3 regions of the Peribacillus asahii genome follow, and region 3 is predicted to be linked to each of the others. Evidence: riboswitches for the same ligand, from Rfam matches in the RefSeq annotation. Region 3 holds a riboswitch; each other region holds the start of a gene.

Region 1 (10,317 bases), 1.8 Mb from region 3:
TTTCCAAGGACCCTGCTTTTCCAGATGGATATGTGTATCCAGGAAAACAGTATGGAGACGGTAGTCCTTATATTATGAATCGCCCTTGGTCTCATGAGTTTTTGCAAGAAATGAATCGGGAAGTATTGGCGCATTACGATATTATGACAGTTGGTGAGGCACCTGGAGTTAATCCAGATCAAGCGAAATTGTATACAGGGCAAAAGCGGAATGAATTACAAATGGTATTTCAATTTGAACATGTCGATTTAGGAGGAGGACCAGAAGGGAAATGGAGCAATGGTCCGTGGAAGCTGACTGATTTGAAACATATTTTAACGAAATGGCAAAAGGGGTTAGAGGAGGATGGCTGGAACAGTTTGTATTGGAATAATCATGATCAGCCACGAGCCGTTTCTCGATTTGGTGATGATGGCATGTATCGAGAAGTTAGTGCCAAAATGTTAGCTACTTGTCTTCATATGATGCAGGGCACTCCCTATATTTATCAAGGGGAGGAACTTGGGATGACCAATGTGGCCTTTCATCAGTTAGATGAATATCGAGATATTGAAACAATCAATGCTTATCACGAGCTCGTATACAGCCGAGGATGGTCACATGATCAGATGATGGCTGCTATTCATGCTCGCGGGCGTGATAATGCGAGAACACCGATGCAGTGGAATCACTCTAAGCATGCAGGTTTTACCTCGGGTACTCCATGGATTGCAGTAAATCCTAATTATTTACAAGTTAATGCCGAAGAATCTATTAATAATCCAGCCTCCATTTTTTATTATTATCGAACATTAATTGGATTGCGAAAGAAATATAGCATTATTGTCTATGGTCGTTATGATTTGCTTTTTCCAGAAGACGAACGTATTTTTGCGTATACGAGAACGTTAGGAGAACAAAAGCTGCTTGTACTTTGTAATTTCACAGCTAATGCGGCTGACTTTTTCTTACCGAAAGAATTTATTCACAAATCAGCTAAGCTATTAATTAGTAATTATAATCAGAGGAATGAGGATGAAATAAACGAGGCTCCACTACGCCCTTATGAATGCCGTGTGTATTATCTATAGTAGAACCTATAAAGAAAGAACCCGATATACAATATCAGGTTCTTTCTTTAATATTATTCAGCTTTAAAGTCGCATTCCTCAAGAGGAATTAATTTTGTTTTATGTTTAATTTTATACCCAATCCATACAATGAAGAATAGGACTAAGCCAATGTACGAGACAAGCATAGAATTCCAGTCAATTCCGTCCGTTGAGAACGCTTGATATCCTTGTCCAATAATGATGATGATACAAAGAACCAATGCTAATATTGGGCCGAACGGGAATCCTTTTGCACGATATGGTAAATCATCTAAACTATGTCCTTGAGCAATGTAAGCCTTACGGAATCGATAATGAGCAATAGCAATTCCGACCCATGTTACAAAACCAGCCATACCCGAAGCATTTAATAGCCAAATATAAACGACGCCATCTCCAAATAAAGAAGCGGAGAAAGCAAGTGTACCGACTAATGCTGTGACAATAAGGGCATTCACAGGAACGCCGCGTTTGTCTAATTTACCAAGGAATTTAGGTGCCTTTCCATCGCGGGCTAAATCCCAAAGCATACGCGTAGATGCGTACATACCAGAGTTTCCAGCGGACAATACAGATGTTAGAATGACTGCATTCATAACAGAAGCAGCGAAAGCAAGACCGGCTCTTTCAAATACAAGTGTAAATGGACTAACCGCAACGTCATCACTTAACAGACGGGCATCTGTAAATGGAATAATCATACCAATAACTAGAATGGCTAAAATATAGAATAAAATAATGCGCCAGAATACGGATTTAATAGCTTTAGGAATATTTTTCTCAGGGGCTTCACTTTCTCCTGCTGTTACGCCAAGCAGTTCAGTTCCTTGGAAAGAGAATCCGGCAACCATGAATACACCAAGGATTGCGAAAAATCCACCGTTAAATGGACCACCATCTGCCACGAAGTTAGAGAACCCGATTGGATCGTTTCCTCCCATAATGCCAAAAATAATAAGGATTCCGGTAACAATAAAGATTACAACCGTTACAACTTTAATCATGGCAAACCAAAATTCCGCTTCCCCAAAGCCTTTAACGGATAAGTAGTTGAATAAAAACATAATCACTAGTGCCAATCCGCTCCATAGAAGAGACGGGCTGTCCGGGAACCAGAACTTCATAATAAGAACAACGGCCGCTAGTTCTGCAGCAATTGTAATGGCCCAGTTATACCAGTAATTCCAGCCAATGGCAAAGCCAAAGGATGGATCAACGAACTTAGATGCGTATACGCGGAATGAACCTGCAACTGGCATGAAGGCGGCCATTTCGGCTAGACTTGTCATTAAGTAGTACACCATAAGCCCAATAGCTGCATATGCAACAAGTGCTCCGCCAGGTCCAGCTTGATGAATAGCTCCTCCACTAGCTAGGAATAAACCAGTCCCAATTGTTCCACCTAAAGAAATCATCATTAAATGACGAGCTTTTAGATTCCGTTTTAATTGGGAAGGGGGTGTTGATAAGTTTGAATTTTTCATACATGTAACACTCCTTTTAAATTAGAAGGAAAGGACATTAGAAAAACACGAATTATCGCTCCTAATGGCGAAAGTCGATGTCTTTTTTATATTTAAGAGAAGTTAAACTTTCTTAAAGTATAAAAAAAACAGCCATCGAAAGATCGACGGCTGTTTTCTATAAACCCGTGTAATCCTTCCGAAGATAGCTCCCCACGTTGTTTCAGCAACGTGACAGTAATGTGCCTATTCGGTCACACCACCAGCAAGATGACCCCAAGAAAATCGTCTTGCTTCGGCAACTTATCCTTTTAAACGAAGTCATTGATATTCTTGTATCTCACTCGTTCTACTTTTATAAGCCGCAGCCTCTACCCCATCGGTTAATGAGGAAATATGCATTTTTTTATTATAGTAGAATTATAATCTAGTGATTTAAATAGTGCAATGATAACTTATTGGAAATGGCTTATAGTTACGATTTCAGTTTTCTGAATATTCAATATAAATAGCTGTTTTGTGAATATTTTCAACTGATTTCTCAAAGCATTCTATTATTATTCTGGAATATAAATCATTTAGGTAATTCAATAAAAAAGTAAAAAAGGGTTGCACTTTTGCATATAAATTATGTATATTATAAAATAAGTTTACCTAAGGAAACTTTTTAGTGCTTGACCATCAAAAGTGGTTCAATCTGTATTTTTTTATTCTTATTTTTGCATTAAGGAAACATTTATAACTACACGAAAAAGGGGGATGTTTATGAAATTCATATGGAAGTCAATGGCGAGTGTTATGTTTGTTTTTCTTTTATTAGTCGGGTGTTCAACGGAGACGGATAATCAAACGGAGGGCAAGCTTGTAGTAGTGGCGACAACGGGAATGATTGGAGATTTAGCTCAAAATATTGGCGGAGAGCATGTCGAGGTGACAAGTTTGATGGGGTCAGGAGTCGATCCGCATTTATACAAAGCAACTCAAGGAGATGTCAAGACACTTGATGGGGCAGATATGATTCTATATAACGGTCTTCATCTTGAAGGGAAAATGGAAGAGATTTTTGAGCAAATGGGCGAGCAAAAAACGACGATTGCGGTTTCTAAAGATATTGCTAAGGAAGAACTGCATGAAGTAAAGGCTGGGCAATATGATCCGCATATTTGGTTTGATGTTACGCTGTGGATGCAAGCTGCCGATACGGTCAATGAAGCATTAATAAAGGAAGATCCAGCCAATAAAGAAAGTTACCAAAAAAATTATGAAGCATATATTGAGAAATTAAAAGAACTACATGAATATGTTCAATCTGAAATCAATACGATTCCAGAATCACAACGTGTACTTGTTACAGCGCATGATGCATTTGGCTATTTCGGTGCAGCGTATGGATTAGAAGTGAAAGGGCTGCAAGGAATGAATACCGTATCCGAATACGGTTCTAAAGATGTCACAGATTTACGTGATTACTTAGTAGAAAAACAAATTAAAGCGATCTTCGTAGAAACGAGTGTTCCTAAAAAAGCAATCGAAGCCGTTATTCAAGGGGCTGAAAAGCAAGGGCATACTGTGAAAATTGGAGGAGAATTATTCTCAGATGCAATGGGAGAAAAAGGAACAGAAAAAGGAACGTATCTTGGAATGGTGCGTCACAATACCGATACGATTGTAAATGCGTTGAAATAAGGAGGGGTTTGGATGCCTAATGTATTAAAGGTAGAAGATTTTACAATTGCTTATCATAAAAAGCCAGTTATTGAATCTGTTTCTTTTGAAGTACCAGAAGGTAAGTTAATTGGGATTATCGGGCCAAATGGGGCAGGGAAATCCACTTTAATTAAAGGAATTTTAGAACTTGTTCCGCGCATTTCCGGGAAAGTAACGATTCAGGGAAAATCATATAGAGCGATGCGAAAAAACGTAGGCTATGTGCCGCAGCGTGAATCTGTTGATTGGGATTTTCCGACGAATGCTTTAGATGTTGTGATGATGGGGCGTTACGGCCACTTAGGATGGCTAAAGCGCCCTGGCAAGGCGGAAAAGCAAAAGGCGTTAGAGTGCTTAGACAAAGTAGGGATGGTTGATTATGCAAATCGACAAATTAGTCAGCTATCAGGCGGGCAACAGCAACGAATTTTTTTAGCAAGAGCTTTGGCGCAGGAAGCCGATTTATATTTTATGGATGAACCATTTGTTGGTGTGGATGCAGCAACAGAGAAAGCGATTATTCAATTGCTTATGGAGCTAAAGCAGAGTGGCAAAACGGTGCTTGTCGTTCATCATGATCTTTCAACAGTAAAAGAGTATTTTGACTGGACGATTCTACTGAATAAACAGCTTATTCAAATAGGACCGACAGAAGAGGTGTTTACTCCGGAGCATTTACAAAAAACGTACGGCGGTAAACTTGCGATTTTATCTGATTCACAATCAGGATTGTTAATAAATTGAGGTGGAATCAATGAGTATATTAGAGGTCCTTCGTGACCCGAACACACAGTGGATTTTACTTGGAACGCTTTTGCTCGGTTTAAGTAGTGGTGTTATTGGAAGCTTTGCTTATCTTAGAAAACAGTCTTTACTTGGAGATACACTTGCTCATGCAGCGCTTCCGGGTATTTGTATCGCTTTTATTTTAACCGGGGTTAAATCGATTTCTTTCTTTCTTTTTGGAGCAGCTATTGCTGGGATGATTGCGGTATTCTTCATTAGTGTATTAACAAAATATAGTCGAATTAAGCAAGATTCGGCGCTTGGGATTGTATTATCTTCTTTCTTTGGATTAGGTATTGTTTTATTAACACAAATTCAACAAAGTTCTTACGGAAATCAGAGTGGATTGGATAAATTTTTGTTTGGACAGACGGCCTCTATGGTCATGACCGATGTGTATGTGATGATGGGGGTGTCGCTTGTTTTAATCTTAGTTTGTACGCTGTTTTTTAAAGAATTTAAACTTTTATCTTTTGATCCAGGTTTTGCAAAGGGAATCGGTTTACCTGTCTTGTTATTGGATTATATCATTATGCTATTAATTGTTGGAGCGGTTGTGACTGGAATTCAAGCGGTTGGCGTTGTATTGATGGCAGCTTTACTCATCACACCAGCTGTTTCAGCTAGGTATTGGACAGAGCGATTACATGTAATGGTGATATTATCTGGTGTGTTTGGTATGGTAAGTGGAATAAGTGGTACGCTGCTCAGCGCAACTGTGAACAATTTACCCACCGGTCCACTGATTGTTCTTTCGGCAACGGGGTGGTTTGTACTTTCCTTATTATTTGCTCCGAATCGCGGCGTGGTAGCGAAGCTTTGGCGAAGGGGAGATACGAAACGGAAATATGAATTAATGCGTAAACTGCAAAAACAAGGAGTGCATCGCTATGAATGATTTTTGGATTATCCTTGTTGGAGCACTTGTTGCTTGTTCTTGTAGTGTTGTCGGTTGTTTTTTAGTGGTCAGAAAAATCGCGATGGTGGGGGATGCGATTAGTCATTCCGTATTGCCTGGAATTGTGTTAGCGTTTCTGTGGAGTGGATCAAGAGAATCTATTTTCATGTTAATGGGAGCTGCGCTACTTGGGCTATTAACTGTTTTTTTGATTCAACTATTTCAAAACTCAGGTGTTCAGGGGGATGCAGCGATTGGTGTTGTATTCACATCGCTTTTTGCTATCGGTGTTTTATTAGTTAGTTTGTATACGCAGCAAATTGATTTTGACTTAGAACATGTTTTGTATGGGGAGATTGCGTATACGCCGTGGCATATGATGACGATTGCAGGTCAGGATATGGGCCCGAGGGCCATATGGATGGTTGGAAGCAGTTTCCTCATTAATATAGTTCTCATCTTTGTATTCTTTAAGCAGTTTAAAATTTGTTCATTCGATGCAGCGCTGGCAGCAGCAATGGGAATTCCCGTGATGTTTTTTCATTACTTATTAATGAGCCTTGTTTCCGTAACAACGGTCGCAGCTTTTGATAGTGTCGGTGCGATTCTTGTCGTGGGTATGCTTATTATTCCGGCTGCCACAGCGTATTTATTAACAGATCAATTACATCGAATGATTATAATCAGCATGGTTGTGGGCATTTTAAGCTCGGTAGTCGGCTATTACGTAGCGACTGCTTTAGATGCTTCGATTTCTGGATGTATGGTATGTGCTGCGGCGCTATTTTTTACTTTAGCGTTTCTATTCTCACCGAGCCATGGGCTGATTAGCCGGGTTTGGCGTCGTAAAGTTTCATTTAAGAGCATCTAAATGATGTACGGGTATTCACTTAGGTCATTTTTAGCTCACAGTTTTGAAGTTTAGCGTAAGCTGATTAGTTCTTTCTGGACATAAGCTGCTTCTGTTTAAGGGGCGAGGCATTATGTTTTTTAAGAAGAATTAAGGAGCTTGCGCTTTTCTTAATGTCTAGCTCGCTGTGAAAAAGATGAAAGCCCTTGAAAGGCAAAGGGCTCCTTCCGGGTCTTTCCCTATTTTCTTCACGAGCTGGTCGAGCCGATTCCGCTTTTCTTATAACTTCTCCTTCGATATAGTTGTGATTTTGACTGTATAAAGTATAATGAGTAAGTGTGTTATTTTACTTTATATCTACAGTAAGATCCTTGCTAGGGGAGAGTTAGTATGCAGGAACAAAATAATTTTTCGTCGCGTATAGATTTTGGGTTAGTTACCATTTTATTGTTACTGTGTATTACAAGCTGTGTAGCCATTTATAGTGCACAATCAACAGGACAATATTCAAGTAACTTTTTACTGAAACAAATTATTTCTTATATGGTTGGAGTCGGGATTGTTTTGGGAGTCATTACATTAGACTCTGATCAATTAAAGAAAATATCTTGGTATGCATACGGCTTTGGGCTGTTTGTACTCCTAATGCTCATCATTATGCCAGAAAGCATTGTCCCTCGAATTAATGGAGCAAGAAGTTGGTTTAAATTCCCAGGGTTTGGTACGATTCAGCCTTCGGAGTTTATGAAGGTATTCCTCATTTTGGCGCTTGCAAATGTCATTCACACACATCATTTGAAAAATTCGTTGAAAACAATTGAAACGGATTTATGGCTGCTCGGTAAATTAATTTTAGTTACTATGGCGCCGTTACTCCTCATTATGCAACAGCCGGATTTAGGAACCTCTCTTGTACTATGTGCTATTTTGGCAGGGATGATTTTTATTTCAGGAATATCGTGGAAAATATTGCTGCCGATTGTTTCAACAGCGGTTTTGCTTATTTCTACCATTTTTTATTTTATTTTATGGCAGCCTGATTTAATTAAGAAATATTTAGGTGTTAAAGAGTATCAGTTTGGACGTATCTATTCTTGGTTGGATCCGTATAACTATTCAAGTGCTGAAGGGTTTCATTTAATTAAATCGTTACTTGCAATTGGTTCAGGTCAAACATTTGGAAAAGGACTTGGCTCACGCGAGGTATATTTACCTGAAAGTCAAACCGATTTTATTTTCAGCGTTATTGGTGAAGAATATGGTTTTATCGGTTCTAGTATTGTGATTAGCTTATTTTTCCTATTGGTGTATCATATTACGAAAACAGGGATGGAAACGAAAAATAATTTCTACACGTATATTTGTGTCGGTGTAATTAGTATGCTGACGTTCCACGTGTTCCAAAATATTGGGATGACAATCGGAGTTATGCCGATTACAGGGATTCCGCTGCCTTTTATTAGCTATGGAGGTAGTTCGTTGATGGGAAATATGATGGCGATGGGCTTAATCTTCAGTATTCGTTATCATCATAAGAAATATATGTTCTAAAAAAGTCGACTTTTGTCGACTTTTTTAATTTAGGTTCTATTAAATAATATTGTTGGTAAAACGGTAGGAGCCAAAACTCAACATCTTCTTATAACAAACCTTTAGTTTAGATAAAGACTTGTAATGAGTCTTGAAACTACATGATTCACGCTATCCTATTTTTTAAATTGGTTATTTTGACTGTTTACTTTATTTTTTCCATGACGATTTTCTCCGCCAGGTCCAGCATCGCCTTTGACGCTGGCTGCACTAACAGCAGCTTTCGATGGTTGATGTTTCTGCTTCATAATTGTTGTCACCTCCAGTAATCACTCCTTTTATGTTTTCTAATTGGTGTGAAAATAATCAAAAAATAACTTGAAAAATTTACTGTTTAATCATTGAAAATTTTACATAAATATCCTATTATTAAAAGTAACAAAAGATTTTCACTTTTTTTTGCTTTTTTTTGCTTGAAAAATGAATGAGTATTCATTCAATACACTGCGTAAGGGGGATATGAGCTTGGTGCGACAAATACGAAAGGCTGCTGTTTTAGGATCAGGAGTTATGGGATCAGGGATTGCGGCACATCTCGCTAACATCGGCATTCCGACTTTATTATTAGACATGGTTCCTCGGGAACTCACAGAGGATGAGAAGAAAAAAGGGCTAACGCTTGAGGATAAATCCGTTCGAAATCGTATCAGTCAAACGGCGCTTTCAAAGCTATTAAAGCAAAAGCCAGCACCGTTAACATCCAAAAAAAATCTAGCATTCATTGAAGCAGGAAATTTTGAGGATGATTTAGAACGGTTAAAAGATGTTGATTGGGTCATTGAGGTCGTTGTAGAGAATTTGGCAGTGAAAAAGAGCATATTTGAAAAAGTGGATCAGTTTCGGAAACCGGGCAGTATCGTTTCTTCAAATACATCGGGAATTTCTATTGAAGCGATGGCAGAGGAACGTTCAGAAGATTTCCAAAAGCATTTCCTTGGCACGCATTTTTTTAACCCTCCGCGTTATTTGAAGTTATTGGAAATTATACCAACGAAAGCAACCGATTCCACGGTATTTGCTTTTATGAGGGAATTTGGTGAAAATGTGCTTGGTAAAGGTGTTGTTGAAGCAAGGGATACACCGAACTTTATTGCAAATCGTATTGGCACATATGGCTTACTCGTGACTGTTCGTGAAATGCTAAAAGGCGGTTACAGCGTAGGAGAAGTGGATTCTATCACAGGTCCGCTTATCGGCCGACCGAAGAGTGCGACATTCCGCACGCTTGATGTCGTTGGGCTGGATACATTTGCACATGTTGCCAAAAATGTTTATGACCAAGTAAAGGGCGATGAGCAAGAAGTCTTTCGTACACCGGATTTTATGCAGAAAATGCTTGAAAAAGGCTGGATAGGCAGCAAATCAGGGCAAGGATTTTTTCTGAAAAAAGGTAAGGAAATTTTGGAGCTAAATCCTGAAACACTACAGTATGAAGAAAGAAAAAAATTACAAGCACCATCCATTGAGATAGCAAAGCAAACAAAAGGGTTTGCTAATAAAATGAAAGCGCTTGTATACAGCGAAGATCGTGCAGGTCAACTGCTATGGAATATAGTCATGCCAACGCTTGTTTATTCTGCTCAACTACTTGGTGAAATTGCTGAAACAATTGTAGATTTAGATCAGGCGATGAAATGGGGATTTGGCTGGTCAGCTGGGCCGTTTGAAATATGGGATGCGATTGGGATAGCGCAGTCTGTAGCTCGTTTAGAACAAGAAGGAATCGCTGTACCGCAATGGCTAAAAGATTTTGTAGCTGCCGGACATGAAACTTTTTATAAAGAAGAGAACGGTATTGTTTCTTATTACGACAACGGTAGCTATAAACAAGTTATTGAAAATCCAAGGGTCATTCATTTACAGACTATTAAAAAGCAAAAAGGGGTTATTAAGAAAAATAGTGGAGCAAGTTTAATGGATATTGGTGATGGT
Region 2 (10,317 bases), 2.2 Mb from region 3:
AGCCTAAATGCTTAAAGTATTCCATTCTTGCTTCCTCAAAATATGTGAATGTAATCGTATTATTTAGATGACCGAACATATCTGTTTCCGAAAAACGAACCTTTACCTCTTGCTTAAAGGAAAAACTAGTTTGCCACTGTTCAAAATTTTCAATATATGAGATTCTACTCAAAATGCTGCCTCCTCTTATTCAATGAATGGTTATTCATTCATTTTAAAGCAAAGTGTATATAATTGAAAGATTTTTACATAATATACCTAAATTTCATTAAACAGCCTCACTCACCTTGCCACCATAGAGCTAGCATGAAAATACGCAAAAAAAAGAACCTATATCATAAGATACAGGTTCTTTTCATACGATTGATTAAACTTGATCGCTTCCGAAGAAGTTACGGAATGATTGAATTGCAGTATCACGGTTAAGAGCTGCAATCGAAGTTGTTAATGGAATACCTTTTGGACAAGACTGTACGCAGTTTTGTGAGTTACCGCAGTTAGCAAGTCCTCCATCTGTCATGATTGCATTTAAACGTTCTGCTCTGTTCATCGCACCAGTTGGATGAGCGTTGAATAAACGAACTTGTGATAATGGTTGTGGTCCAATAAAGTTTGAGCTGTCGTTCACATTTGGACATGCTTCTAGACATACACCACAAGTCATACATTTAGATAATTCGTAAGCCCATTGACGTTTACGCTCTGGCATACGAGGACCTGGTCCAAGATTGTACGTTCCATCGATTGGAATCCAAGCTTTTACTTTTTTCAAGTTGTCGAACATGCGGCTACGGTCAACTTGAAGGTCACGAACAACTGGGAAAGTACGCATTGGTGCAAGACGAACAGGTTGTTCTAATTGATCAACAAGTGCTGTACATGATTGTCTTGGTTTTCCATTGATAACCATTGAACAAGCTCCACATACTTCTTCCAAACAGTTCATATCCCAAGCAATTGGAGTTGTTTGTTTACCGCTTTTTGTTACAGGATTACGACGAATTTCCATTAATGCTGAAATTACGTTCATATTAGGACGATACGGTAATTCAAATTCCTCATCATAAGGAGCTGAATCTGGTGTATCTTGACGAGTGATGATAAAACGTACAGTTTTAGTTTCAGACATTTGGTGTTCTCTCCCTTCTTAATGTGTAGTTGTGTAGTCGCGTTTACGAGGTGGAACTAGCGACACATCGATATCTTCATAATGGAATGCTGGCGCTTGATCTAGACCTTTGAACGTAGCCATTGTTGTTTTCATGAAGTTCTCATCATCACGCTCTGGGAACTCTGGTTTGTAGTGCGCTCCACGGCTTTCGTTACGGTTTAAGGCACCAATTGTCATAACACGAGCTAATTGCAACATGTTTTGTAATTGTCTAGTAAATGCAGCACCTTGGTTGCTCCATTTAGCAGTATCGTTAATGTTGATGTTTTTATAGCGTTCCATCAACTCAAGAATTTTGTTATCTGTTTCTTTCAATTTATCATTGTAACGAACAACCGTCATGTTATTCGTCATCCATTCTCCAAGCTCTTTATGAAGAACATAAGCATTTTCTGCACCGTCTAATGACATGACGTTATTCCATTTCTCTTGCTCTTGTTTTACATAGCCGTCAAACAATGAAGAAGGAAGTGCGTCCGTTGTTTTCTCTAAACCTTCGACATATTTAGCTGCATTTGGTCCAGCTACAGATCCACCATAGATAGCGGATAGAAGAGAGTTAGCTCCTAGACGGTTCGCACCGTGTTGAGAGTAATCACACTCACCAGCAGCAAATAGACCTTTGATATTTGTCATTTGGTCATAATCTACCCATAATCCACCCATTGAATAGTGAACCGCAGGGAAAATTTTCATTGGAAGTTTACGTGGATCTTCACCCATGAATTTCTCGTAAATTTCAATGATACCACCAAGTTTAATATCAAGTTCTTTAGGATCTTTATGTGAAAGATCAAGGTAAACCATGTTTTCCCCATTGATACCTAGCTTATCGTTTACACATACGTCGAAGATTTCACGAGTCGCGATATCACGAGGTACTAAGTTTCCGTATGCTGGGTATCTTTCTTCTAAGAAGTACCAAGGTTTTCCGTCTTTATATGTCCATACTCGTCCACCTTCACCACGAGCAGATTCACTCATTAGGCGAAGTTTGTCATCACCAGGAATCGCTGTTGGGTGAATTTGAATGAACTCACCGTTCGCATAGTTAACACCTTGTTGATATACGATAGATGCTGCTGAACCTGTGTTGATCATGGAGTTTGTAGATTTACCAAAGATAATTCCTGGTCCACCGCTCGCCATAATAACAGCGTCAGCAGGGAATGCTTTGATTTCCATAGAAGCTAAGTTTTGAGCAACAACTCCGCGTGCTGTTTGTTGTTCATCGATTACAGCTCCAAGGAACTCCCAACCTTCATATTTCGTTACAAGACCTTCTACTTCATAACGACGTACTTGCTCGTCCATCGCATAAAGTAATTGTTGACCAGTTGTTGCGCCAGCAAATGCTGTACGGCTATGTTGTGTTCCACCAAAACGACGGAAGTCAAGTAAACCTTCTGGTGTACGGTTAAACATAACGCCCATACGGTCAAACATATTGATAATTCCTGGTGCTGCTTCACACATCGCTTTTACTGGTGGTTGGTTCGCTAAAAAGTCCCCACCGTATACTGTATCATCAAAGTGGATCCATGGAGAATCCCCTTCACCTTTTGTATTAACTGCTCCATTAATACCGCCTTGGGCACATACAGAGTGAGAGCGTTTTACAGGAACTAGTGAGAATAACTCAACCTGTTTCCCCATCTCTGCCGCTTTAATCGCAGCCATTAAACCTGCTAGTCCGCCACCGACGATAGCTATTTTACCTTTACCCAATCTTGTCACTCCCTTATTTCCATTATCCTTATAATCCTCTTGCTCTTAATTCATTCGCTTATCATACAAAAGCGAAAATTGCGCTAACACCAATGTAAGAAAGTGCAACAAATACTACTAATGTAACATAAGTCATGATTTTTTGTGATTTAGGTGTAATTGTTAATCCCCAACTAACTGCAAATGACCATAATCCATTAGCAAAGTGGAAAATCGCTGAGATAACCCCCACAATGTAGAATGCAATCATAAATGGACTAGAGAAGATTTCAGCCATCATGTCAAAGTTAACTTCTGCTCCTAAAGCCTTTTGAATTCGAGTTGCCCAAATGTGCCAAACAAGGAAAATTAAAGTGATAATTCCAGTTACACGTTGTAACATGAACATCCAGTTACGGAAGAACCCGAATCTTCCTAAATTGTTTTTAGCTGTAAAAGCAATATAGATTCCATAAACAGCATGAAAAATTAATGGTAGATAGATGACAACCCATTCTACCACTATCAACATTGGCACATATTCAATTGCATGAGCCGCAGTATTGAAAGTTTCCTCTCCTTTTGTTGCCATAAAGTTCACTGATAGATGGAAGATGAGGAATAACCCGATTGGAATTACCCCAAGAAGTGAATGAAGCCTACGATTTCCAAACTCACGATTTTTTGCCACTAAGTGCCCCCCCTTAATTTGTGAAAAATCATGCTCAGATAAATTGGTGGCTACCTTTTATCCTCGCACAAATGCAAGCATAGAATTTTCCCTATACTTTTTTACAATTATGTGACACCACTATTTTACTCCTCACTTGTATGTGCGTCAAGAAAACGGATACAAGATTTCTTTTTTTCACGATAGAAATTCATGATAATCTACCAAGGTAAATTCTAAATTATCTAAATTTTTACAAAAATTATTATTATAGGTATCTATATCATGAAATAGTATGTTAATATTTTCCAATAATTTCCGAAAATATTTTAAAAAATAGTACAGCATCAAAATGAAAATTGTTTATAATAGATTTACAGAAAGAGGCGATTCACAATGAAAAAAAATCTCGCAGAAACTTTAGAAGACTCTGTAATAAACGAACTTCAAATTCCTACTTTTGGCTATGAACTCATTCGAGAAATTGTCTTAGATAATATCCTCGGACAAGACTCCTACCAAATCCTTTATTGGACTGGGAAACAGTTAGCTAGAAAGTTCCCTTTGAGTAGTATGGGTGAAGTGGTTGCATTTTTTCAAAGTGCTGGCTGGGGTGATTTAATCATCGAAAAAGAAACAAAAAATGAAATGGAACTCACCTTAACCGGAGAAATTATCAATCGCCGCCTAGAGCTCTATTCGGACTGCCATTTCCAACTAGAAACTGGATTCCTCGCTGAGCAGAGCGCCCTTCAAAAAAAATGCAGCAGTGAAGCAGTTGCTGAAATTAAAAAACGCGCAAAAAGAGTCATTTTCACGGTTCAATGGGATCCAAAAGATCCACTTTAATCGTGCTGTAAAACAGACTTACGATAAAGTAAGTCTGTTTTACACCTCTTTAATTAAGCTAACGTTTTTGAATGGGCACCTAAGTTGAAGGCAACATGCAGAGCTTCTACCGCTTTAACCATTTCCTTTTCATTGATAACGGTTGACACTTTAATTTCTGATGTACTAACCATTTTCACCTGGATTCCCGTGTTCGCCATCACTTCAAACATTTCAGCTGCGACTCCAGGGTTTGAGACCATACCTGAACCAACGATTGATACTTTCGCTAAGCCATCTTCTGTTTCGATTCTTTCAAACTCAAGGTTCGGTTTATTACTTTCCAATACTTGAAGAGCTTCTTGAAGAGCCTCACTTTTAATTGAAAACGAAAGATTTGTTGTCTCTTCAGATGTCATTGTTTGAATAATGATATCTACGTTAATATGATGCTTTGCAAGCGTTGTAAAAATGGTTGATAAAGTGCTAAGTGTACGCGGTAAACCAAACACCGTCACACGTGTAATTTTATCTTCAAAAGCAATACCTCTTACAATTAAATTTTCTTCCATTGTTGCTTCCTCCTCAATAATCGTCCCTGATTCTTTCTCCATACTAGAACGTACTTCTAGTGGAATGTGGTAATTTTTGGCAAACTCTACCGCACGTGGGTGAAGTACGCCAGCTCCTAAATTTGCAAGTTCTAACATTTCATCATATGAAATCGATAAGAGCTTTCTCGCCTCTTTAATATAGCGTGGGTCCGTCGTAAATACGCCGGTTACGTCCGTATAAATGTCACAGCGTTGCGCTTTCAGTGCTGCAGCTAGTGCAACAGCTGTTGTATCTGAACCTCCGCGCCCTAATGTCGTAATGTTCCCTTCCTCATCTACCCCTTGGAATCCAGCAACGACAACCACTTTCCCTGCTTGTAATTCCGCTTCCATACGTTTTGTATCAATTTGTAAAATGCGTGCATTGCCATGGACTGCTTCCGTTTGGATTCCTGCTTGCCACCCTGTAAATGAAATCGTTTGCTGACCTTGCTCAAGTAAGGCCATTGTTAGTAAAGAAATCGTAACCTGCTCACCTGTTGACAGCAGCATATCCATTTCACGCTTACTTGGATTATCTGTAATTTCCTTTGCCATTGTTACCAATTCATCCGTTGTTTTGCCCATCGCTGACACGACGACAACGACATCGTTCCCTCTCTCTACTTCTTCCATGACCCGTCTTGCCACATTTTTAATTTTTGTGACATTTCCGACGGATGTACCGCCAAACTTCTGTACAATAATTGGCATATTCATTCATCCTCTCTGTTGTTTACACTAAACTGAATTTGATATGTACAAGCACAAAAAAAGCAACGAGATATATCTCATTGCTTTGTCCGCGAAAAATACTATAAATACGGCAAATACAGTGAGATAGCTCTCCAGGAAATTCTTCCTGACAGTCTGCCATTTATTCAATGTCAAACCAGAAAAACAAAGTATGAGTTTTGTTTTCCTTCGGCGATTTCCCCTTTCAAAACCTTTCACAGAAGCTCATACTTCTCTAGGTTTCTACTCTTGAATCTCGCACCTCTATCAGCACTCTTTAATTGTCATGTTCAAAATTCTTCTTGAGTATAGCATAGAGGAGAAAGTGAATCAAGTTCATTTCTGAAATTTTTGGAAGATGGCCTCTGCTACTTTTTCGGGCATACCTGCTTGAACAAGCTCTTCAATAGAGGCTTCTTTTATTTTTTTTAGCGAACCGAATGATTTAAGCAATTGCTTACGCCTCTTCTCACCAACTCCTGAAATATCGTCAAGCTGTGAATGAATCGCATTTTTCCCACGAAGTTGCCTATGGAAGGTTATCGCAAATCGATGCACTTCATCTTGAATTCGCTGCAATAAATAAAACTCCTGACTCTGTCGGTCAAGTGGAATAATTTCAAGCGGATTCCCTATCATCAATTCAGATGTACGATGCTTCTCATCCTTTACTAGACCAGCTAACGGTATATCGAGGCCTAATTCATTCTCCAAAATATCCCTAACCGCTTCAACATGTCCTTTTCCCCCGTCAATAATGATTAAATCCGGTAGTGGCAGCCCTTCTTTTAACACACGTGAATATCTTCTGCGTACAACTTCCCGCATCGATTCATAATCATCCGGCCCTTGCACCGTTTTAATTTTATATTTGCGGTATTCTTTTTTTACTGGCTTCCCATCTATAAATACAACTAGTGCAGATACAGGATTTGTTCCTTGAATATTGGAGTTATCAAACGCTTCAATACGATGAGGTGTATAAATTCCTAACTGCTTTCCTAAATTCTCGACAGCCTTTATGGATCGTTCCTCATCTCGTTCAAGAAGAGAGAATTTTTCGTGTAGTGCTAATTTAGCATTTTTATTCGCTAAATCAAGCATGTCCTTTTTCTGACCACGTTTTGGTTGAATAATTTTCACATTGAGAAGACGTTCCGCTAGGTCTGCCTCAACTGTCTCTGGAATCAAAATTTCCTTCGGCTTTAAGTGATGATCCATTTCATAAAAACGGCCTAAAAAGGTAAGCAGTTCTTCCTCTGGTTCATTATAAGCTGGAAAAAGCGAAACATCACGTTCAATTAATTTCCCCTGACGTACAAAAAACACCTGCACACACATCCAACCCTTATCATAGGCAAACCCAAAAATATCGCGATCTGTAAAATCATTCGTCATCATCTTTTGCTTTTCCATCGTAACATCAATATGAGCAATTTGGTCACGTAACTCCTTTGCTCGCTCAAAATCTAATTCTTCAGCAGCGGCATGCATGCTCTCTGTTAACGCCTTCTTTATTTCGACATGTCCGCCATTTAAGAAACGATTGATTTCATCTACAATTTGCGTATATTGTGCTTGCTCTACCTCCTTCACACAAGGAGCAAGACACTGACCTAAATGATAATAAAGGCATACCCGATTCGGCAGCGTATCGCATTTACGAAGCGGATAGATTCGATCAAGCAGTTTTTTCGTTTCAGTAGCAGCAGTCACATTGGGATACGGACCAAAATATTTCCCTTTGTCTTTTTTCACTTTCCTTGTAATAAGAAGGCGAGGATGCTTCTCTGCTGTAAGCTTAATAAATGGATACGTTTTATCATCCTTCAACATAATATTATATTTTGGATCGTATTGTTTGATTAAGTTCAACTCTAAAATAAGAGCTTCAATGTTGGAGGATGTGACAATGTATTCAAAGTCTTCAATTTCATTTACAAGTCGTAACGTTTTCCCATCATGTGAGCCTGTAAAATAAGAACGCACACGATTTTTAAGAACTTTTGCTTTCCCGACATAAATAACTGTCCCTTGACGGTCCTTCATTAAATAACAGCCAGGTTGATCTGGAAGAAGGGCTAATTTATTCTTGATTTGCTGATTCATGAACTCCCCCGCCTTATTATTTCTTCTTGTTATTACTATACAGGAAATACTCCTATCTTAAAAAATAACATCTACATTGTGAGAGACTAAAAACAAAACTTATCACCTGTAATAGCGAAAGTTAGTGTCTTTTCTTAATAGTTTAATCCTTAAAAACGATTAAACTTTCTTAAAGCAAAAAAAAATCTCCAAGTCTCAGACTCGAAGATTTCTTTGCAATCATTAAGCGTGTTTAGCAAGAAGTTCAGCTAAAGCTTCTTTTGGTTGGAAACCAACTACTTTATCGACAGCCTCACCGTCTTTAAGAACGATTAATGTTGGAATACTCATAACACCAAATTTACCAGCTGTTTCTTGGTTTTCATCAACATCCACTTTAACGATTTTCGCTTTACCAGCGATTTCACTATCAAGCTCTTCAAGAACAGGAGCAATCATTTTACAAGGTCCGCACCACGGAGCCCAAAAATCAACTAGAACAACACCTTCGTTTGTTTCAGTTGCAAAAGTTTGATCAGTTGCATTTACAATAGCCATTTATAAAATCCTCCTCATATTTACTCAAATAATCAAAAACAGTATACCATTGATGATTACGTTCGTGCTATTAATTTGCTTCATCGCTAATTTCCCCAAAACTATCTATGTATATGTACACAAAAAGATATTCATCAGACGAGCCGATGAATACCTTTTGTATTTCTATAATTTAAGCGTTTACTTTTAACTTCTTAAATTCTTCTGTTAAAAGTGGAACGACTTCAAATAGGTCACCAACAATACCGTAGTCAGCAACATTGAAGATGTTTGCTTCTGGATCTTTATTAATAGCAACGATTACTTTTGAGTTAGACATTCCTGCTAAATGTTGGATAGCTCCGGAAATCCCACATGCGATATATAAATCCGGTGTAACAACTTTTCCAGTTTGTCCAATTTGTAAAGAGTAATCACAATAATCTGCATCACAAGCACCACGAGAAGCCCCAACTGCTGCACCAAGAACTTCTGCAAGTTCTTTTAATGGTTCAAAGCCTTCTGCACTTTTCACACCACGACCACCAGAAATGATAACTTTTGCTTCTGAAAGATCTACACCTTCACTTGCTTTTCGAACAACATCTTTAATAATTGTACGTAAGTCTGTAATATTCGCAGACAGTGTAACAACATCCCCTGAACGAGACTCATCTTTTTGTAATGGTTCAATGTTATTTGGACGAATCGTTGCAAAAACTAAACCGCCTGTGACAATTTTCTTCTCAAATGCTTTACCAGAATAAATCGGGCGAGTAAACACAGTGTTTCCGCCTGCTACTTCAAGAGCTGTAACATCTGAGATTAAGCCTGCTTCTAATTTTCCAGCTATTTTTGGTGCTAAATCTTTTCCTAATGAAGTATGTCCAATAATTAAACCATCTGGATTTTCTGCTTCAATCACAGCAAGCAAAGCCTGTGAGAAACCATCAGAAGTATATTGAGCTAGTTTAGCATCTTCTACAACGACCACTCGGTCTGCACCATACTGAATTAACTCCACTCCTAAAGCTTGAACGCTTTCTCCAATTAACACACCAACTACTTCTCCGCCGTCTGCAGCAACTTTTGCGGCACCAATTGCTTCAAATGATACATTTCTTAGTGAACCGTCTCGAACTTCTCCTAATACAAGAAACTTGCTAGCCATTATAAAAACCTCCTGCGCTCTTTTTTATCTATTCACTCGTCTGTTTATTTCAAAATCTCTAATAATTAGATGACTTTTGCTTCACTGCGTAATAATTGAACAAGTTCACCAACTTGTGCAGAAATGTCACCACTTAGTACTTTTCCTGCTTCTTTTGTAGGTGGTAAAAAGATTTCGATTGTTTTTGTTTTCGCTTCCACATCATCTTCTTCTAAATCTAAATCATCTAATTCTAATTCTTCAAGCGGCTTTTTCTTCGCTTTCATGATTCCTGGTAAAGAAGGATAACGTGGCTCATTTAGACCTTGTTGTGCTGTTACTAACAATGGAAGAGTCGTTTCAATTGTTTCTGAATCCCCTTCTACATCACGCGTAACACTTACTGTTGTACCTGCAATATTTAAATCTGTAATCGTTGTTACATAAGGAATATTAAGAAGTTCTGCAACACGTGGTCCCACTTGACCAGAACCGCCATCAATCGCTACATTTCCTGCTATAATAAGATCTACTTCTTGATCTTTTAAGTATTGAGCCAATACTTTCGCTGTTGTAAATTGATCTACATTTTCTACGTCATCTTCAATATTAATTAACACTGCTTTATCGGCACCCATTGCTAAAGCCGTACGCAGTTGTTTTTCAGCTTCTTCGTTGCCGACAGAAACAACCGTTACTTCGCCGCCTTGAGCGTCTCGTACTTGAATCGCTTCTTCCACAGCATACTCATCATAAGGGTTAATAATAAATTCAGCGCCCTCTTCATTGATTTTGCCGTTAGAAAGCGTAATTTTTTCTTCTGTATCAAATGTTCTTT
Region 3 (10,317 bases):
GAAACGTAGATCCATTATTAATTAAATCAGCGCGTTCGATGAATCTCTCTTCTTATCAACTATTTCTTAAAGTGATTTTACCAGCATCCGTTCCAACTATTTTTACAGGGATTCGTATGGCAGGAACAGGAGCGATTTTAGTGTTAATCGCAGCAGAAATGGTCGGAGCAAAAGAAGGGTTAGGTTATTTAATTACGTATTCACAATACAACTTCCAAATTCCTGAAATGTACGCAGGTATTTTAACGATTGCTTTGTTAGGCTTACTCATCAATCAAGGCTTAAGCATGCTTGAGCGTAAATTTTCAAAATGGAAGCAGCCAGTAAATCTATGATTTGTAAGTGATTCTATTATTTTTTTACATTAATTCTAACTAAAACAATAAGATAAATAGGAGTTGGTAATATGACAAAAAAACGAATGAAATTAGGTGCATTTTTCCACTTGCCTGGGCATCATGTAGCGAGCTGGCGTTATCCTTCAACAGCGGCAAATCGTATATTCGATCTAGATTATTTAACGGAATTAGCGCAAACAGCCGAGCGTGGAAAATTCGATATGATTTTCTTTGCGGATACATTTGGTCAAACACCTTCAGAAAGGCTAGCCACTGAGGTCTTAAAACTGGATCCACTTATTATTCTTTCAGCACTTGCAGCAGTGACAAAAAATATTGGTTTAACGGCAACGTTAACAACAACTTATAATGAACCGTTTCAAGTAGCACGTAAATTTAGTGCCATTGATCATCTGTCAAAAGGGCGGGCAGCTTGGAATGTAGTGACATCTTCCAATGAAAGAGAGTCATTATTATTCGGTAAAGCAAAGCATCTAGAGCATGCACAGCGTTATGAAAGAGCTGAGGAATTTGTAGATGTTGTCAAGAAGTTATGGTTTTCCGTTGAAGAAGAGGCACTTGTCATCGATAAGGAGAAAGGGAAGTTCTTAGACTTAGAGAAGGTTCATCCAGTCAATTATGAGGGCGAATGGTTCAAAGTGCAAGGAACGTTGGATTCGCCAGCGACACCGCAAGGCCATCCAGTAATTGTGCAGGCAGGCTCTTCAGAAGCAGGGAAGGAACTTGCGGCAAAAACGGCTGAGGTTATTTTCACAGCCTGGCAGACACTTGAAGAGGCACAAGCTTTCTATCGTGATGTGAAGGGACGCCTTGCAAAATATGGTCGCAAACCTGAAGATTTAAAAATTATGCCGGGTGTTTTCATTACAGTAGCGAAAACAGAGGAAGAAGCGATTGCTAAACGAAAAGAATTAAATAGCTACATTTCACCTGAGATAGGTCTTGAATACTTATCAAATTTCTTTGGTGTAGATTTAACAGGATACGATGCAGAGGCACCACTTCCTGAAAGTGTAGAGTTTAACGATAAGACGAATCCACAAATCCGTTATACGATTATTCGCACTCTTGCGGAACGTAAAAATTTAAAAACATTACGCGAAGTATACGAGCATATTGCGGGGGGACGCGGTCATCGAGAAATTGTTGGTACACCGGCACAAATTGCTGATCAATTAGAGGAATGGTTCTTAAATGAAGGTGCGGATGGCTTTAATGTGATGTCACCAACTTTCCCGGATGGTCTTCATGATATTGTGGAACTGGTCATTCCAGAATTACAGAGACGCGGTTTATTCCGTACAGAATATGAAAGCAATACACTGCGTGGGAATTTAGGACTTTCAGTACCTGTAAGTCCGTCTAAAAAGCAGATACAAAGAGCTGGAAAATAGAGCAGAATTTAGCGCTGAAAAAATAGGCGACTTATTGAATTGAAGTGGGGAGAGCAATTATGAAAAAATTAGCTTCATTTATTTTAGCAACCGGTGTAATCGGCAGTATTTTAACAGGCTGTTCAGATAATAAGACAGCTGCTGATTCTAAAGAAGATACAGTACTGCAATATCAAGGGTCGCCAGGTATCGTGGGCTTTCCTGAACTAGCAGAGGATTTAGGCTATTTAGGAGATTTAAAGTTGGATTATATAGGTGATAGCACTGGTGGACCGGAAAGCATTCAATTAACGTCGACAAAACAAATAGATTTTGGGGCCGCATTTAATGGAGCTATTATTAAATCTTATTCAAAAAATGTAAAATTAAAGTCCGTCGTTGGTTCTTATGGCAGTGATGAAAATACGTATATGGGTGCTTATGTACTTGAGGGGAGTCCGATTAAATCGGGGAAAGATTTAATTGGTAAAAAAGTGGGCGTGAATATTTTAGGGGCTCATGCGGAGTTTGTTATCAAAGATTATTTACGTCAAAGCGGCTTAACTGAAAAAGAAATTGAACAAGTGACACTAGTAACCATTCCGATGTCGAATGCAGAACAAGCGCTGCGAAATAAACAACTAGATGCGGCTGTATTTGGTGGTACTGCAAGTATTGCAAGAGATCGAGCTCTAGAAGCGGGAGGAATTGTAGAATTATTTAAAGACATTGATGTGTTTGGCTCGGAGTTTACGGCAGGTGATTATTTCTTTACAGAGCAGTATATCAAGGATAACCCAAATACTGTACAGCAATTTACGGAAGGGGTTGCCAAGGCTATTGAATGGGCACAAACAACACCTAGGGAAGAAGTCATTGCACGCTTTGAGAAAATTATCAATGAGCGCGGGCGAAAAGAAACGACTGATAACCTTAAATATTGGAAGAGTACAGGAATTGCGGAAACAGGCGGTGTCATTACACCATCCGAGTATGATGTTTGGATTGATTGGCTTGTCAGAAATGGTGAACTAAAAGAAGGTCAAGTGAAGGCGGAAGATTTATATACAAACGAATATAACCCGTTTGCTAAATAATTTTTTTGTAAAATTCCGATTAAATGAATATGACAAATAGGAGTTGTTGTTATGACGAAAAAACAAATGAAATTAGGGGCGTTTTTCAATTTGCCTGGACATCATGTTGCGAGCTGGCGTCACCCTTCTTCAGGAGCGGATCGAACATTGGATTTAGATTATTTAATTGAATTAGCCCAAACGGCTGAGCGCGGTAAATTCGATATGGTGTTTTTTGCGGATGTATTTGGTCAATCTATTTTAGAAAATTCATCATCGGGATTGAAGCTCGATCCAGTCATTATTATTTCAGCGCTTGCAGCAGTTACGAAAAATATTGGATTAACCGCTACATTGACAACTACATACAACGAACCGTTCCATGTAGCGCGTAAATTTGGTGCTATTGATCATCTATCAAAAGGCCGGGCGGCTTGGAATGTAGTCACTTCAGCAAACGACAGTGAATCACTCCTTTTTGGTAAAGAAAAACATTTACAGCACGCGCTCCGCTATGAACGTGCAGAGGAATTTGTGGATGTTGTCAAGAAGCTATGGTTTTCGATTGAAGACGAGACACTTGTTATCGACAAGGAACAAGGTCGGTTTTTAGATATAGACAAGGTGCACCCGGTTAATCATGAGGGGGAATGGTTTAAGGTACAAGGGACGCTGGATTCGCCATCGACACCGCAAGGCCATCCGGTCATTGTGCAGGCTGGATCGTCCGAAGTTGGAAAAGAGCTTGCGGCAAAAACGGCGGAAGTTATTTTTACAGCATGGCAAACACTTGAAGAGGCTCAGACTTTCTATCGTGATGTAAAAGGGCGCCTAGCTAAATATGGCCGTAAGCCTGAGGATTTAAAAATTATGCCTGGTGTATTTATTACAGTGGCTAAAACGGAGGAAGAGGCACTTGCCAAACAGCGACAGCTGAATAGCCGTATTTTACCAGAAGTAGGTCTAGCCTATTTATCGAATTTCACCAATATTGATTTATCAGGATATGATGTGGATGCTCCGCTGCCGGAGTTTAGCACAATTGAAGATGAAACGAATCCGCGCATTCGCTACAATATCATTCGTGACATTGCAAAACGGGAAAATTTACAAACAATCCGTGAAATTTATGAGCGTATTGCGGGGGCACGCGGTCACCGGGAAATCGTTGGAACACCTGAACAGATTGCAGATCAATTAGAGGAGTGGTTCTTAAATGAAGGCGCAGATGGCTTTAACATTATGCCACCAACTTTCCCGGATGGCTTGAACGATATTGTTGAACTCGTAATCCCGGAACTACAGCGTCGAGGTTTATTCCGCACTGAATATGAGAGCGATACATTACGTGGAAATTTAGGACTTTCAGTACCTGTACATCCATCTAAAAAAACGGCACAAATAACAGGTAAGTAAAGGAGAGAATGCAAATGACTAAAGCAGTGATTATTAATGGAGGCAATACAAAGAAATCTCGTTTAACAGCTATTCAACAAAAGGTGGAAAGATTTTTTGAGCAAGAGGAAATCAACTTCCATTCGCTTTATGTACATGAGCTGCCAGCAACGGATTTAATTACAGCAAACTTTGCAAGCGAGGACATTCAGCGTGCTAATCAGCAAGTAGCAGAAGCAGACATTGTTGTCATTTTAACGCCTATTTATAAAGCTTCTTTTACAGGTATTTTAAAGACATATTTAGATTTATTGCCGCAAAAAGCATTAGAGGGAAAAATCGTTGTACCTTTGGCAGTAGGTGGCTCGTTTGGTCATCTTTTAGCCATTGAATATGCATTAAAGCCAGTATTATCGGTACTAGGTGCAACTGAAATTTTAAATCCGGTCTATGTTATTGATCAGCAAATTGAACGTTTAGCAACAGGCGGTTTCCGTATTGAGGCTGAAGCGGAGCAGCGATTAACCGCAGAATTACAAAAGCTGCTTAATGTAAAGATTAGTAGATTAGTTTAAGTAAAGTACTTTATACGATAAGGTTAAAAGGTTTATTTTAGAAAATTGTACTTAGAATAATAAAACCTTTTTAAATAAAAGTTCTTTAAGATATTCAAGTTACAAGAAAGTTATAGAGTTTTAGTTAAGGACGTTGATGAATTTAAACCGACGTCCTTTTTTGATACGTTTAGCATGGGTACAAGTAATAAATGCTTTTTGTTTCTAAAGAAGTTCGATAATTGTATAAAAAACTTGGGTTTACGATTTTTTATAGATATTTGTCTAATCAAATTTAATGACAGTTACATAGTGTGTGAGTAATAATTTGGGAAAGATGTGAAACGTTTGGATAATAATAGAAAAAATAAAATAGAGCAAGAAGTTAAAGTACACTGTTCTAAATGTGGCGGGAGGAAATGTAATTGCGTTAAAGTTAAGAAGAAACAAAAAGTCATAGAAGATAATAAAAAATTAATAGTTGAACAAGAAGTTGAGGTAAATATATTTAAAGGAGAAACGGGTTCAACAGGAGCAACATGAGCAATGGGTGCAACAACAACGTTTGGTTCGTTATATAGGTCTGATACTGTAAGAACCTTTGTACAAGGCGTTCCGATAGAGTTTGATTTTCCTAGACCCATTTCAAATACGAATCTAAATTCAGGAACCAATAGGATTATGATTTTAGTCAATGGTGTACATGAAATAACTGCAACTCTTACTTTTTTAAATACTGGAAGTGCGACAAGGTGAAAAAGTAACCAGTATAAAAATGACGTGTACCATTTTACACGTCATTTTTTACTTTCATTTAATAAATAAAGTAAGATACGAGTGCTAATCTCCCAGACAGTAATGTGATATGGGAGGTCAGTCCCTTTTTGGATTTCGCATAGATGATTCAAAACTTTCATTTATTAAAAAACTTTTTTAAGAAATCGTTTCTTCTTTTACATTCAGTACTTGCAGTGCTTGTTTTAAGGCACTTGTTTCTTCATCGTTTAGAGGAATGATTGGTAAGCGAACGCCGCCAACATTGGTCCCTTTTAGATTTAATGCTGCTTTTACCGGTGATGGATTTGGTGCAGCAAATAGTGCTTTTATAATTGGGAGAAGTTTGCGGTGAGCTAGAGCAGCTTCTTGAAGCTTCCCATTTTTGAAATTTTCAATCATTGCTTGCATTTCATTGCCTATAATGTGAGAAGCAACTGAGATTACTCCCGTGCCGCCAATCGATAATACCGGCAAAGTTAAACCATCATCACCGCTGTACAATGAAAAATCTTCCGGTGTTTGGCTAATAATTGCAGTCATCGCATCTAAGTTGCCGCTTGCATCTTTAATGGAAACAATATTTGGAATCTGTGCAAGGCGAACGACAGTTTCAACAGAAATATTGACAACGCTGCGTCCTGGTATATTATACAGCATAACCGGTAATGACGTTGACTCAGCAATTGCTTTAAAGTGTTGATATAATCCCTCTTGAGAAGGTTTATTGTAGTATGGAGCAACAAGCATAATTCCATCGACCCCTGCTTGTTCTGCAAGCTTCGTTAAATCGATAGAGGCTTTAGTGTTATAAGAGCCAGTACCAGCAATAACAGGAATTCTTCCATTCACAACTTCAACGACAAATTTGAATAATTCGACTTTTTCTTCCGTCGTTAATGTAGGGGATTCTCCAGTTGTACCCGCAACTACTAAACCGTCTGTACCATTGTCAATTAAATAATTGATTAAGTTTTTTGCAGCATTAAAATCAATCTCACCATTGTGATCAAATGGGGTTACCATTGCAGTTAAAATTTGTCCGAAATTCATTACTTCTCCACGTCCTTTAATGATTTTTATATAGAGGGAGAAGGGCGATTAACGATAAACGCGAAAAAGCAACAACGGGGCTTCGCTGCTGCAGTAGAAACAATATGTAACAAAAATTATTTCTGTGCGTAAGATAGCCCTCCATATAGTTTCCTATATGACAGTTCTGTATTTATTCAATAACAGAACCAGCTTCAAGAAATATGAGATTCTTTCCACTTCGGCAAATTCCCCTTTTCGCAATCGTCATTGGATCTCATCATCCTCCCAGTGCGTACTTATGGTCTTTGCTCCTCTATCCTTACTTCAAAAGAATATTGAAATAAGTGAATATTTAATTATGTTAGATGATACCAGTTTTTTTACTTGATTGCAATGAAAAGTTAGTGTTTGTCCCTTTTACTTTTTGAAGAATCTATGTCAACTAGTTTGAGAATATGACTATTGGTGTAATTATGATTACAGAATTTTGTGGAAAAACAACCAAATAATGGTACTATTATATGGTAACAATGAACTAGTGTTCAAATATAAAAGATAGGAGTGATTACATGATGTATAGTACCCTTGAGAAGCATGTAGGCAGCCGATTAATACGTCCAAATGATGCGCGTTATGATGAAGTAAGAAGGGTTTGGAATGCTGTAATTGATAGAAAACCAGCCGCAATAGTAGTTTGTGAGTCAGAAAATGATGTGATTGCAGCTGTACAGTTTGCGAAGGAAAATGAATTATCTATTTCGATTCGCGGTGGAGGACACCATGTAGCCGGCCTTGCTGTTTGTGATGATGGGGTAATGATCGACTTATCACACATGAGAAAAGTAACAGTAGATGAAAAGAGACAAGTGGCTGTTGTAGAAGGTGGAGCTACTCTTGGAGATATAGATCTTGAAACTCAAAAGTATGGACTGGCAGTTCCTACTGGGACGGTTTCCGAAACAGGTGTTGCCGGGTTAGCTCTAAATGGCGGTATTGGTTATTTAAGAGGGAAGTATGGGTTAACTTGTGACAATCTTGTTGGTGCAAGAGTCGTAACAGCGGACGGTGTTGTGCTTGAGGTTAATGAAAAGAATCATCAAGATTTATTTTGGGCAATTCGCGGAGGCGGCGGAAATTTTGGGGTCGTCACTAGATTTGAGTTTGCCTTGCATGCCGTAGGTCCAGAAGTGTTGGCTTTGGATGTGATGTACGATTTTAAGGATGCAAAAGACATCTTAAACAAAGCTCAACAATTTTTGGCTCAAGCTCCTGATGAAGCAGTTTCTCTTAATATAACAGCTGCTGTTCTGCCGCCTGCCCCGTTTTTACCTGAATTTTTACATCATAAAAAGGTAATCATGCTTTTAGGAATCTATGCAGGTGATGCGAAAGAAGGCCAAACAGTTATTCAACCGCTTCGCGAGTTAGCAGAACCAATTGTTGATCAAACAGGAGTAGTGCCATTTGTAGCGTTCCAAAAGAAGCTAGACCCAATGGTGCCAAAAACCGTACCTGTTTATGGAAGCTCTCTTTTCTTTGATGAATTGGATGATACAGTCATTGAGCAGCTCCTCTATAAAATAGACAATGCGCCGGCTCCAAGCATCCTTGTTCAGCTATGGGCACTTGGCGGAAAAATGAATCGAGTACCTGTTCATGCAACTCCATTTGCCATCCGAAATGCAAAGTTTGTCCTGTTGGTTGATGTAATGGCTATGGCTGGAGACGATGCTGTATGTAAACAATGGATAGATTCCGTATATGGAGGACTGCTCCCATTTTCCTACAAAAATGCCTCATATCTTAATGGAGTCGGTGTAAGCGACGATGTAACGACTAATGCATTTCAAGAAAACTACGAGCGCTTAGTAGAGGTAAAGAAAACGTACGATCCAAGTAATAGATTCCGTCATAACCATAACATTAATCCACAAGGATAATCTATTGGCTGTTAAGTATGTTCAAGCTTGGGGAACCACAGATTCAGAAACAGTTGTTATTAGTATCCTGACCGAGCAGAAGAAATCATTGAAACTGGTTTAGAAAAGGTTGCAGGAAACTTCTAAATGAATATTGTGTAGCAAACCAGCATAGTCATTTGTGCTGGTTTTATTTTGTGGTTAAAGGTTTCTTCAATGTGAAAACATTAAACGGACCAAAAAATCGATATCATAGAGTGCATCTAAAGATAAAGAACCAGTTAAAGTGATGCCCGATGCGATAGCGATTAATACCAGATTATATTCTATTCCACCCTTATCTGAAAACAAACCATTTTTTCTGTGTACAGTTATAATGGCGACAATCATTGGGATAATAATTAATACAGCAGCCAACGGCATAAATAATCCTTTGAACATACTTAATGTTGTTAATGCCAACATGCTTATCTTATTTTTAATAAAAGGAGGAGTCAATCATGGTTAATGATAAGGAACTTGATATACAAACGAAAATGGAGACTCTTTTTACAACTACTTGTGGCACATGGGAAAATTGTACAGATTCAAACATTCAGTCGTTCTTAGAACAATGCCAGGAAAATAATATTGACCCGCAATATTGTATGAGTTGGGTAGAACAGCATAAATCAGAAATACCTGACTGGCAAGATGTTTCCAAAGTATCGCTTGACTGGGTGAATCAACATACTTCAACTGGCTCGCCCGTTTCATTTAATGAATAGAATCCTCATTAATCAGTGGAGAGACTACTTGGCTCTCCACTTTAATCATGAAGTCTGTGAAAGGGACGACAGTAAATATTGAATGTCATGCTGCCGAATTTGGAGTTGGTGTTTTGCTTCTTTTTATTTAATAGAAAAATAGTTTAGAAAATTGGCTAGGCGGGGATTCTTGGATGTTCAGGATTTCAGCTTTTTTTCGTTTTTAGTGCTTTTAGGTATTTTCGATTAATTTCACGATTAGCGTGTCCTATATTAACGGCTGCTTTTACAAAATCTATATTAAAATTAGTGAAAAAGTATAGACGAAGTGTATACAACTGCAGTTAGTTGCTTCATTGACAAATGACTAAGTGTTAGTAAAAGTGTTAATTTCCATTATGAAAAGAAAAGTGTATGGGAACAGTTTTTCAAACGAAAACATTCCACTTTTTGTAAAAATGATATATAGTCTTATAATAGTTTAAATGGATAAATGTAAAGTAAGGGAATAGTAAGATTGCTCAAGAAGTCGTAAAGTGTCTAAAACTGGGGCTTGAGATGGAGGTGACTGATTATTAATACAGCACGTGGGCGAAAGAGCCGGAGTTTATTGGTAATCTAGAAGTAAAGTGCTATAACAAGCTAGTCTACTAAAGGGATGGATGATCGAGATGAAGAAGGATGTTTGAAAAATTAAATAGTATTCTAGGGAGATTTTTACCCATTATGATACCTTTAGTAGTTTAGAAGAAGCTATTGAAGTAAATAATGATGTGGAATTTGGTCTATCCAGTGCGATTTTCACTGCTGACGTTAACCGAGCCTTCCAAGCTATGAGAGATTTGGATACAGGAATTGTCTATGTGAATGCAGGAACATCAGGGGCTGAGATTCATCTTCCATTTGGCGGAACGAAAGGGACTGGTAATGGTCATCGAGATTCTGGTGAAGCATCCTTAGATGTATACACTGAATGGAAATCTATTTATGTCGATTACAGCGGTAAACTACAAAGAGCTCAAATTGATAATTATTAAACATCAGTATTAAAAGAATAGTTTATTTTAATATACCTGTATTGAGGGG

Evidence for each region. A riboswitch is a leader RNA that binds a small molecule or an ion and turns the genes downstream of it on or off. The one in region 3 is predicted to bind lysine.
Region 1: another riboswitch for lysine. It lies ahead of BAOM_RS21025 (amino acid permease); the one in region 3 lies ahead of dapA (4-hydroxy-tetrahydrodipicolinate synthase).
Region 2: another riboswitch for lysine. It lies ahead of BAOM_RS18635 (aspartate kinase); the one in region 3 lies ahead of dapA (4-hydroxy-tetrahydrodipicolinate synthase).

Annotation. Positions count from the first base shown of each region.
Region 1 covers NZ_CP026095.1:4,248,804-4,259,120, reverse strand. The annotation lists gene BAOM_RS21030 (glycoside hydrolase family 13 protein) at 1-1,070, shown strand, start outside; gene BAOM_RS21025 (amino acid permease) at 1,124-2,575, opposite strand; lysine riboswitch at 2,753-2,936, opposite strand; gene BAOM_RS21020 (metal ABC transporter solute-binding protein, Zn/Mn family) at 3,320-4,240, shown strand; gene BAOM_RS21015 (metal ABC transporter ATP-binding protein) at 4,253-5,005, shown strand; gene BAOM_RS21010 (metal ABC transporter permease) at 5,016-5,945, shown strand; gene BAOM_RS21005 (metal ABC transporter permease) at 5,938-6,816, shown strand; gene rodA (rod shape-determining protein RodA) at 7,186-8,346, shown strand; gene BAOM_RS20995 (YuzL family protein) at 8,502-8,636, opposite strand; gene BAOM_RS20990 (3-hydroxyacyl-CoA dehydrogenase/enoyl-CoA hydratase family protein) at 8,851-10,317, shown strand, end outside.
Region 2 covers NZ_CP026095.1:3,778,974-3,789,290, forward strand. The annotation lists gene BAOM_RS18610 (acyl-CoA thioesterase) at 1-172, opposite strand, end outside; gene sdhB (succinate dehydrogenase iron-sulfur subunit) at 368-1,129, opposite strand; gene sdhA (succinate dehydrogenase flavoprotein subunit) at 1,148-2,899, opposite strand; gene BAOM_RS18625 (succinate dehydrogenase cytochrome b558 subunit) at 2,961-3,569, opposite strand; gene BAOM_RS18630 (YslB family protein) at 3,945-4,397, shown strand; gene BAOM_RS18635 (aspartate kinase) at 4,451-5,683, opposite strand; lysine riboswitch at 5,803-5,979, opposite strand; gene uvrC (excinuclease ABC subunit UvrC) at 6,041-7,813, opposite strand; gene trxA (thioredoxin) at 8,036-8,350, opposite strand; gene BAOM_RS18650 (electron transfer flavoprotein subunit alpha/FixB family protein) at 8,523-9,500, opposite strand; gene BAOM_RS18655 (electron transfer flavoprotein subunit beta/FixA family protein) at 9,566-10,317, opposite strand, start outside.
Region 3 covers NZ_CP026095.1:1,185,283-1,195,599, forward strand. The annotation lists gene BAOM_RS05905 (ABC transporter permease) at 1-335, shown strand, start outside; gene BAOM_RS05910 (LLM class flavin-dependent oxidoreductase) at 407-1,753, shown strand; gene BAOM_RS05915 (ABC transporter substrate-binding protein) at 1,813-2,829, shown strand; gene BAOM_RS05920 (LLM class flavin-dependent oxidoreductase) at 2,881-4,224, shown strand; gene ssuE (NADPH-dependent FMN reductase) at 4,239-4,778, shown strand; gene BAOM_RS05930 (hypothetical protein) at 5,106-5,300, shown strand; gene BAOM_RS05935 (hypothetical protein) at 5,304-5,513, shown strand; gene dapA (4-hydroxy-tetrahydrodipicolinate synthase) at 5,691-6,584, opposite strand; lysine riboswitch at 6,711-6,890, opposite strand; gene BAOM_RS05945 (FAD-binding oxidoreductase) at 7,136-8,506, shown strand; gene BAOM_RS05950 (hypothetical protein) at 8,699-8,902, opposite strand; gene BAOM_RS05955 (hypothetical protein) at 8,986-9,252, shown strand; partial or broken gene BAOM_RS05960 (aldehyde dehydrogenase family protein) at 9,969-10,268, shown strand.